2 regions of the Collinsella sp. AM24-1 genome follow, and region 2 is predicted to be linked to the other one. Evidence: riboswitches for the same ligand, from Rfam matches in the RefSeq annotation. Region 2 holds a riboswitch; the other holds the start of a gene.
The links. A riboswitch is a leader RNA that binds a small molecule or an ion and turns the genes downstream of it on or off. The one in region 2 is predicted to bind thiamine pyrophosphate.

Region 1: linked by a shared signal. The riboswitch ahead of thiC (phosphomethylpyrimidine synthase ThiC) and the one ahead of thiM (hydroxyethylthiazole kinase) in region 2 are both predicted to bind thiamine pyrophosphate.

Annotation. Positions count from the first base shown of each region.
Region 1 is NZ_QRHM01000025.1:19,583-24,779, reverse strand. Features, by position in the region: gene thiD (bifunctional hydroxymethylpyrimidine kinase/phosphomethylpyrimidine kinase) at 1-772, opposite strand, end outside; gene thiC (phosphomethylpyrimidine synthase ThiC) at 951-2,285, opposite strand; TPP riboswitch at 2,277-2,393, opposite strand; gene DW661_RS08655 (hypothetical protein) at 2,456-2,971, shown strand; gene DW661_RS08650 (YaaA family protein) at 3,012-3,821, opposite strand; gene DW661_RS08645 (aminopeptidase) at 3,925-5,197, opposite strand, start outside.
Region 2 is NZ_QRHM01000002.1:78,203-83,399, reverse strand. Features, by position in the region: gene DW661_RS01190 (LysR family transcriptional regulator) at 1-188, opposite strand, end outside; gene DW661_RS01185 (HAD-IIB family hydrolase) at 199-1,107, opposite strand; TPP riboswitch at 1,271-1,381, shown strand; gene thiM (hydroxyethylthiazole kinase) at 1,433-2,272, shown strand; gene DW661_RS01175 (thiamine-binding protein) at 2,276-2,617, shown strand; gene DW661_RS01170 (thiamine phosphate synthase) at 2,614-3,309, shown strand; gene DW661_RS01165 (patatin family protein) at 3,411-4,280, opposite strand; gene DW661_RS01160 (EAL domain-containing protein) at 4,600-5,197, shown strand, end outside.

The DNA.
Region 1 (5,197 bases), on a different contig from region 2:
CGAGAGCGCCGGTCAGGTAGGCCTTGCCGGCGTTGATGGCGTCGGCAAGTTCCATGCCCTGGGCCAGCGCGCAAGCGATGGCGGATGAGAGCGTACAGCCGGTGCCGTGCGTGTTGCTGGTCTCAATGCGCTTGTGGCGAAACCACGTAGTGAGCGGATCGCCCAGATGGTTGCCCTCGTCATCGAGTGGCGCGGGCTCGGCCAATACATCGTTAGCCTCGTTGACAAGATGCCCACCCTTAACGAGGGATGCGCAACCAAAGCGGCGGGTGAGGAGCATGGCAGCATTTTGCTGTGTGCGCTCGGAGTCGACCTCGTAGTCAAGCAGGGCCATGGCCTCGGGAATATTGGGCGTGATGACGGTTGCTAGTGGGAACAGGCGGCGGGTGAGTGCCTCGGAGGCATCCTCGGCAATCAAGCGCGCGCCCGAGGTGGCGACCATGACGGGGTCGACGACCACGTTCGTTGCGTTCCAGGCGCTCAAGCGGTCGGCGATGACTTCGATAATCTCGACAGAAGAAACCATGCCGATCTTGACGGCGCTTGGGCGGATATCGTCAAAGACAGCGTCAATTTGCGCGGCTACGATATCTGGCGAGATATCCTGCACGGCGGTGACGCCCAGTGTGTTTTGCGCTGTAATGGCGGTTATGGCCGTCTCGGCATACAGGCGGTGCGCCGTGATGGTCTTGATGTCGGCCTGAATGCCGGCACCGCCGCTGGAATCGGATCCCGCGATGGATAGAACGGCGGGTACCTTACTGCGATCCATGCTCACTCCCTTGTCCGGTCGGATTCAAATGGGTCTTTAAGTCTGCATTATAAAGATGCCCGGGCCGGCTGTATTCCGAACCCGGGCGGGCGATGCAATCTTTACGCAAATGTAAGCAAATGTTCACATGTCAACAATTGACGAACACCATGTTACCGATTGCGGCTCCGGTGACGCGTTAATCCTCCATGCCGAGGTCGATCGTTGTGCCTTCGAACACCTTGTTAACGGTACGGACGGCGCACATCTTGCCACACATGGTGCAAGTGCCCTCGGTGGCGGCGGGAGACTCCTCGTAGCGCTTCTTGCCCGTAACTGGGTCGAGCGCGCACTTCCACATGGCGTCCCAGTCGAGCTTGCGGCGTGCCTGGCCCATCTTGTCGTCCATGTCGCGGGCGTGCGGCACCTTCTTGGCGATATCGGCGGCGTGTGCGGCGATCTTGGTAGCCATGAGGCCATCGAGCACGTCCTGGGCGTTGGGCAGGCACAAGTGTTCGGCCGGCGTCACGTAGCACAGGAAGTCGGCACCGGAGCTGGCGGAGATAGCGCCGCCGATGGCAGCGGTGATGTGGTCGTAGCCCACGCCGATATCGGTCACCAGCGGCCCCAGCACATAGAACGGGGCGTTGTGGCACAGGCGCTTCTGTAGCTTCATGTTGGCGGCGATCTCGTCGAGCGCCATGTGACCCGGGCCCTCGACCATGACCTGGACGCCGGCAGCCCAAGCGCGCTTGCACAGCTTGCCCAGCTCGATCATCTCGGCAGTCTCTGTGGCGTCGTTGGAGTCGTAGAGGCAGCCCGGGCGGCAGGAGTCGCCGAGCGAAATCGTCACGTCGTACTCGTGGCAGATCTCGAGCAGCTCGTCAAAGTACTCGTAGAAGGGGTTTTCGTTGCCGGTGACCTCCATCCAGCCAAACAGCAGCGAGCCGCCGCGGCTCACGATGTTCATGAGGCGGCCGGTCTCCTTAAAGGTCTTGGTGACCGACTTGTTGATGCCGCAGTGGATGGTCATAAAGTCCACGCCGTCCTCGGCGTGCGCGCGCACGACCTCGAACAGGTCATCCTTGGTAAGCTTGACCAGCGGCTTTTCCATGTAGCCGATGGCGTCGTACATGGGGACGGTGCCCACCATGAGCGGCGTCTCGTCGATGAGCTGCTGGCGGAACTGGCGCGTCTTGCCCGAGTTGGAGAGGTCCATGATGGCGTCGGCGCCAAAGTCCTCGGCGATCTTGACCTTCTTCCATTCCTCGGCGGCATCGGCCTTGTCGCCCGAGATGCCCAAGTTCACGTTGACCTTGGTGGACAGGCCCTCACCGACGCCAAAGGCGCGCATGCCTTTTTTGATGTGCACGATGTTGGCGGGAATGGCGATGCGGCCGTCGGCCACGCGCTCGCGGATGTACTCGGGGTCGCGATGCTCGCGCTCGGCGACTTCCTTCATCTGCGGTGTGATTTGCCCGGCGCGGGCGAAGTCGATTTGCGTGACGAGCTTGGGCTCGGTCTGTGTGCTCATTGGCACGGCTCCCTTCGTTGGCATTACCCATATCAGGTTTGCGGGTCAGGGCGGGCGCGCCCAATCTCAGCCTGCCGTCTTGTCCTGCAAGCTCCCCGTTATGTCATGGGCTCAAGTATAGCCTGAATGGGTACGATTGGGCCAACGAGCGTGCCTGTGGGGAGGCGAACATGGAAGACAAGCATCTATATCGAGAGACGCAATGGGACGTATCGGCCGAGGAAAGCCGTGCGCACCATGGCCTTGTCGCGATTGGTTTTGCGGTGCTTGCCGTGTTGGTGATTGCCTTTTGTATTTGGACGTTCGGCGGTCATGGCGGCGCCACCTGGGGGTTTGAAGCCGACGAGGGCCTGCCGATTATGACCATGAAAGTTTCTGGTGGCAACACGGTTGCCGCACCGGGTGACTATTGGTATCCGCGCGACGAGTTTGTGCAGCTGCAGCTGAGCGGCGGGTCTATTCCGGGCGAAGAAATCGAACGCGTGACGTTTGATGCGACGCTCAAAACGCTGACGGTGGAGCTCAAAGATCAGGGAGACGTGCCCACGACCATGGACATTGCGCTGACGGAATGGCGCTTGGAGCCCCCGGCGGGCGCTGCGGTATCCGAGGTGGAGCACGTTAAGATTACCTACCAAGATGGCTCGACAAACGAAGTTGCCAAAGCCGACGGCTTGGCGGAATAGACGCCGTGCCTAGGCAGCACATTCAAAAGTATCGGTGGTCCTACAAGGTCTGTTCGTTCAGGAAGACCAAAGTGTTCTTATTTGAAAGCTCGGGAAAGTGACGATAACCAACGTCAAACGCGGTGAGCCCGCTTACATCCTCGAGCTTGTTTTCTGCCATCCAGCGCACCATGGAACCACGTGCCTTTTTGCTGGCGGTCGAGCGCTGGATGGGCTTGCCGTTGCGGATGCCTTCGCCAAAGAGGCACGTGACGACCGTGGCGTCGCCCGCGAGATGGGGCAGAACGGCTTTGGCGTACTCTACGCTGGCGAGGTTGACGATCGTGGTGTTTGAGCCTGCCGGGGCGATAGCCCGCGCGAGCTTGTCGCTCCAAAACGCATAGAGGTCTCGGGCATCGTCAACGGCGAGCTTCGCGCCCATTTCCAGCCGATATGGTTCGACGGCATGAAATGGGCGAACGCACCCGTAGAGGCCGGAGAGGATCCACAGGTGGCTTTGCAGCCATGCGAGCTGCGCGGAATCCATCACCTCGGGCGCCATGCTCTGGTATTGAATGCCGTGGTAGGACATGACGGCAGGGGAGAGGTGACAGGCGAGTGCGGGATTGTCGAGATCGCCGTTTTTCAGGATGGGCCCGAACTCATGCAGGATGTTGAGGCAAGGCCCCAGCAGTTTGTCACTCACGTTCCATAGCGCCTGCAGGCTGTCGCTGCCTTCATTCCGCTCGATATCTAGCAGTGCGCGGTGGAGGCGAGCCGTCTCGCGCGCAAAGGGTGGGATGCCCAGGACTTCAAAAGCATCTTGGGCCGCGCGCATCTGCTTGGCGGGCGAAATGATGACCTGCAGCATGGACTCTCCTCTGCCAAAAAGGAAGTTGCGGTGGAATACGGTCTGTTTTGGCCGTTTATGGGCCAGTTTAGTCCGTATTTCACCGCAACTGACGAAGGGTTGGTTAGGCTCGCTCGATGAAGGCTTTGTAGCCGCGATAGGCCTCGTAGATATCGGCCTTGTTGGCGACCTCCCACAGGGCGTGCATGGACAGGACGGCAACGCCGGAGTCGATGACGTTCATGCCATACTTGGCCATGATGTAGGCAATGGTGCCGCCGCCGCCCGCGTTGACGCGACCGAGCTCACAGGTCTGGAAGTCCACGCCGGCCTCGTCCATGATGTCGCGGATGAGGGCCACGTACTCGGCGTCGGCGTCGTTGGAGCCGCCCTTGCCACGGCTGCCCGTGTACTTGTTAAAGCACAGGCCGCGACCCATAAAGGCGGCGTTCTTGGTCTCGAACTTGCCGGCATAGCCCGGGTCGAAGCCGGCAGACACGTCAGAGGAAAGCATGCGGCTGCGGGCGAGTGCGCGGCGCAGGGCCAGCGGGCTATTCTCGCCGGCGAGCGTCATGATCTCGGCGACGGTGTTCTCGAAGAAGCGGCTCGTCATGCCGGTGGCGCCTACGGAACCAATCTCCTCTTTGTCGACGATGAGCGTGATGCTCGTGCGCTCGACATTGGCCACGTTGATCTGGGCGAGCATGGAGGGGTAGGCGCAAACGCGGTCGTCATGGCCATAACCCAGAATCATAGAGCGGTCGAGGCCCATGTCGCGGGCGGGGCCGGCGGGCACGACCTCGATTTCGGCGGAGAGGAAGTCCTCCTCCTCGACGTCGTACTGCTCCTTAAGGATGTCCAGGAACATTTGCTTGACGGGCTCCTTGGGGGCGTCCTTGTCGTCCTCGTCAAACTTGACGGGGCGGCCGCCCACGATCACGTCGAGGATCTCGGCATCGACGGCGTCCTTGGCGGGCTTGGACATCTGCTCGCTCGAGAGGTGGATCAGCAGATCGGAGATGGTAAAGACCGGGTCGTCCGCCTTGTCGCCGATATTGATGTCGACGGTGGTACCGTCCTTTTTGCAGATGACGCCCACGAGTGCGAGCGGGGAGGCTACCCAGTGGTAGCTCTTGACGCCGCCGTAGTAGTGCGTGTCGAGGTAGGCCATGTCGCCGGCCTCGAAGGCGGGATTCTGCTTAAGGTCCAGGCGCGGCGAGTCCACGTGGGCGCCCAGGATGTTAAAGCCCTGCTCGAGCGGGGCGGTGCCCAGGTTGACGAGCATAAGGTCCTTGCCGTGGTTGGCGGCGTACACCTTGTCGCCTGCCTTGAGCTCGCGGCCTTCGGCGATCACGGTCTCCAGGTCGACGTATCCCGCCTCCTCGGCCATCTTGATG
Region 2 (5,197 bases):
GTCTCGCCTTCCTCGGACACAATGACGCCCTTGTTGGTGCGCTCAAAGATGTGTACACCCATCTCGTTTTCGAGATCGCGAATTGACGCGGTAATCGAAGGCTGCGACACAAAGAGCCGGCGCGAGGCCTCGGTGATGCTGCCGCATTCGGCAACTTTGACGACATATCTGAGCTGCTGGAGCTTCATGGCTTTCTCCCTAGACGTTCGTGACGTCGAAACCCGTCGCGTCCATCTGACGCATAAACGACGGCATCTCCCCCGTCGCGGCGCAGGCGGCAATCTGATGCAGAGCCCCGGCAACCGCATCATCTGCCGCAGCGCCGATATGCCAGCGCGCGGCAGCCGTGACGGCCTCGTTGGCATTGGCGACTGCAACGGAATTGGGAACGGCATCGATCATGGGCAAATCGTTATCGGAATCGCCGAATACGGCCACCTCGTCGGGCGTCAGGCCCAAAGCGCGCGCCAGCTCCAGCGCAGCACAGCCCTTGTCCCAGCCGGTCGGAAGAACGTCGAACAGGCGCACGCGGTTGTTGGGAAACACGAGCGAGAGCTCCGGCACCTCGGCGGCAACACGCTCGCGCAGCTCGGCGAGCTCCTCGCGCGAACGGGCACTCCAGATATTCGCCTTGTATACCGGGGCATCGTCAACGACAGGGCGACAGGGAGCCTCTTCGCCCTTGAGCCACGCGTTGCCGCCTGACTCCATGGCGCGACGCACACGCTCGGGATCGCTTGTCACGCAATAGGCGTCGTTGTCCCAAAAGTCATCACCCAGACGGTAGACCTTCAAATAGGTATCGTCGGTCTCTTGCTCCAGGTAGTCGGCCAGGCGCATAAGGGCATCGTTATCAGTTGCGCGCGAGGCAACCGCCTCGCCATCGACAAACATCACCTGGCCGTTGCAAAACGCACCGGTCGAGAAGCACTCGGAGCGATTGCGGAACATCCAGCTCATCGCGGACGGCTGGCGACCCGAAACCGGGCCAAAATGCAGGCCCGCCGCCTGCATGGCATGAATGCCCTCGATGGCGCAGTCGCTGGCGCCATCGTGTCCAGCAGGAATCAGCGTATCGTCCATATCGGTCAGAACAAGTTTGATCATAAGGTCCCCTCGGTCATTCTTTATCCCGTCTATTGTAACGACCTGCCAATAAGGGACAGGTTTATCTTGGCAGGTTTTATCTGGGAAAATGCAGCGCCCCTGTTGCCACCTGCCAAAATAAACCTGTCCCATATTGGCAGGTGCGCTAGTATAGGGAACAACAGATTCGATGCGGGAGTGCCGGCGGTGCAAACCACAAGGCTGAGAGGGCATAGGGCCCAATCCTTTGAACCTGTCAGTTAATGCTGGCGTAGGGAGCATGCCGCCTTTACAGGGGCGCTGTCTATGCACAGCGCCCCTTTTCTATGCCAAGGAGGCATGTGCAGTGATTGATTCGGAACAGCTTAAGCAACATATGGTCAAGGCCGTAGAGGAGATTCGAGCCACCAATCCGATGGCCGGCTCCATCACCAACACGGTGACGATCGACTTTGTCGCCAACGCGCAGCTCGCCGTGGGCGGTTCGGCCGCCATGGTCTATCTGCCCGACGAGGGCGAGGCGCTCGTTGCCGGCGGCGCCGCCATCTATCTCAACATGGGCACGCTCTTCCCCATCTACGAGCAGACGATTCCCCGCGCGGCCAAGGCGGCACACGACGCCGGCAAGCCCTGGGTGCTCGATCCGGTGGGTCTGGGCATCGGTAGCCTGCGCACCCAGCTGGTAAACGAGCTCAAGCAGTACAAGCCCGCCATCGTACGCGGCAACGCCTCCGAGATCATCGCACTCTCCGGCCTGTGGGGTCTTGAGGGCGAGTCGGCCGATCTGAGCCGCGTACGTGGTGTCGATACCACCGACACGGTCGACGCCGCCCGCGATGCCGCCGTGGCGCTCGCTCGCTACACCGGCGGCGCCGTTGTGGTCTCGGGCGAAGTCGACCTGATTACCGACGGCACGACCGTGGCCAAATCCCACGGCGGCAGCCCGCTCATGTCCAAGATTACCGGCTGCGGTTGCTCGCAGGGCGGCGTGCTGGCCGTGTACGCCTGCGCTGCCGATCCGTTTACGGCAGCCGTCTGCGGTACCGCCGTCTACAACGTCGCCGGCACGCGTGCCGCCGCCGTCGCCGATGCCCCGGCAAGCTTTAAGGTCGCCTTTATCGACGAGCTCTACCGCGCAACCGCCCAAGACATCGCCGATAACCAACTCGAGCTCGAGGAGGCATAAGCCATGTCCGAGCCCGCAACCAATGCCGGCATGAACACGCTCGTCGCTGTGGCCATCGCCCCGTGCGGCACCGGCGATGAACTGTCCGCCGAGGTCGCCGAGGTCGTGCGCGTCATTCGCGAGAGCGGCCTTCCCAACCGCACCACCTCGATGTTCACCGAGATCGAGGGCGACTGGGACGAGGTCATGCAGGTCGTGCGCGACGCGACCTTTGTGTTAGCGAACAAGGGCATCCGAACCGAAGTCGTGCTCAAAGCCGATATTCGACCTGGATTTACCGACACCATGACCGGCAAACTCGAGCGCATGGAAGCGCAGATCAAAAAGCAGGAGGAAGCACGATGAGCATCCGCGACAACCTTGATATCTCGGCCTATCTGGTGCTCGGCCCCGAAAACACCCTCGGACGCCCCGTGGGCGATGTGGTGGCCCAGGCGCTCGACGCCGGCTTTACCTGCATTCAGGTGCGCTCCAAGGTGGCAAGCGCCCGCGAGATCATTGCGCTGACCGGCGATGCCGCGCAGGCAATCGCACAGGCCGGCAAGACCGGTCAGGTCGCCTTGCTGATCGATGACCGCCTTGACTGCGTACTCGCCGCACGCGAGCAGGGCATTGCGGTCGACGGCGTGCACGTGGGCCAGAGCGATATTCCCGTCGAGGTCTGTCGCAAGCTGCTGGGCCCCGACGCCATCGTGGGCCTTTCGGCCCGTTGCGAGGAAATGCTCGAGTACGTCAAGACCGCCGACATGAGTCTGGTCGACTACCTGGGCATCGGCCCGCTCCACGAGACCGAGACCAAGCGCGACTGCGGACGCGCAGCCGATGGCTCCATCATCACCAAGAGCTTTGAGGACCTGGCCGCACTCCACGCGGCAAGCCCCGTGCCCATCGTGGTGGGCGGCGGCGTTAAGACGGCCGACTTGCCGCAGCTTAAGGCAACCGGCGTCGACGGCTTCTTTGTGGTGAGCGCCGTCTGCAGCGCCGACGATCCCTACGCCGCGGCCAAGGAGCTTGTCGACACCTGGCAGCAGGCATAGGCATAGGCCGAACAGCTGATTCGCAGCCTCATATCTTCAGCAATGGAAAGCGCATCCCAGTTTGGGCCTCCATTCCGGGATGCGCTTTCCGTATGCGACCCTTACCCCGCCAGATACGCTTCCAACGCCGGCAAAGTCGCCTCTGCATCGTGGCGGCCGACCTGGTAGATGCGCTCGAGCTCATCCGGTTCGCGGCACAGCGACGGCACCTTCACCGATTCGCTCGGCCGCACCACAAAGATTTCCCCGGCAGCCTCTCGACGTGCCAGGTCATCGAGCGTGGCATTGTAGACCTCATGCCGATGCTCAAGCGCTGCAACAAACTCCGGATAGTGACGGAACACGCGCCGCAGCATGGGCATCACGCTGTTGGGCTGCTTCACAAAGCCCGCCGGCTGCGTGAGTACCACGATATTGCGGTCATACCCCTGCGCAAACAGCCATGCGCTGGGAATAGAATCAGCCACGCCACCATCCAGATACTTATGCCCGTCAATAGCAACGGGACGCGTCGCCACAGGAATCGCCGACGATGCCCGGATCCACTCGATATCCCGCTCGTCGCCATAGGGCAGGTCGTGGTAGACGGCCTTGCCCGTCTCGATATCGGTGCACACGCACGTAAACCGCATGGGGCAGGCGCGATACGCCTCCAGGTCGATGGGATCGCGCTCGATGGGCACCTCGTGATAGGCAAAATCGGCATTGAACATATCGCCGGTTCGCAGCCAGCTGGTCACGCTCGCATAGCGTTTGTCGGCGCAATAGGCCTTGTTATAGCGAATGGCGCGGCCGATCTGGCGCGATTTAAAGTTGTAGCCAAATGCCGCGCCCGCCGAGACGCCCACCATATGGTCGCAGGTCAAACCGTGCTCCATCCAAACGTCGAGCACGCCCGCCGTATACATACCGCGGTAGCCGCCTCCCTCGAGCGCCAGCCCCACCGTGCGCGTCATATTTGACTGTGCCATGCGACCATCTCCGTTCCTGCGTTTTAAAACGGAACAAGTATACCCATCAACAAATATCGTCTCAGTCGCATTTTCATCGAACATCGTCGCGTTACCGTTTGGCGAATAATGGCCGCCCGCAACATGGGCACCCCTACATAATTCCATACACTTGTTTATACTACTCAGTAGTTATCAGCCGAGAGCACGAACCGACAAATAAACCCAACGACGCAGCAAGGCGGGGGCTTGGAAACACGCAAGGCGTTGAGCAGCAACGCATGTGCACAACGAGCTCGCCCGACGCAATCCGCCCCGACCTCAGAAAGCCGCTTACAGTATGGATAACGCCAGCAATAATACCAAAACGCTCGAAAAGACCATCCGTGACCTTCTGGAGCGTCAGGACGATCTGATCAGGACCGCCTTTACCGACGAGCTCACCGGACTTGGCAACCGCGGCGGCTTTACCCGTTCCTTAGAGGAACTCTGGGAGCAGGAACTGCCCGTGACCATGGCGTTTATCGACATCGATAACCTTAAGCACTGCAACGACATCTTTGGACATGACGAGGGCAACCGCTATATCTTGCAGGTGAGCCTCTATCTCAAACTGTATATGAAGGTGGACGAGGCGGCATTTCGTCTGGGGGGCGACGAGTTCGCCATCCTATCTACGATTGCGACCGAGGACGACCTTGCCGAACGTCTGGAACACTGCCGAACGGTACTGCTCGAAAACAACGCTTCCAAGATGCCTCACTCGTTTAGCTACGGAGTGGCACACGCCGACCCCGCCCTGGGCGAAGCCCCCAATCGCTTGACGAACGATGCCGATCATCGCATGTACGACTACAAGCTACGTCATGCCGTGCACCTTGATCGACGCAATATCGCACAAGCCCACACCGACGACTTCGAAATAAGCGATCGCATTT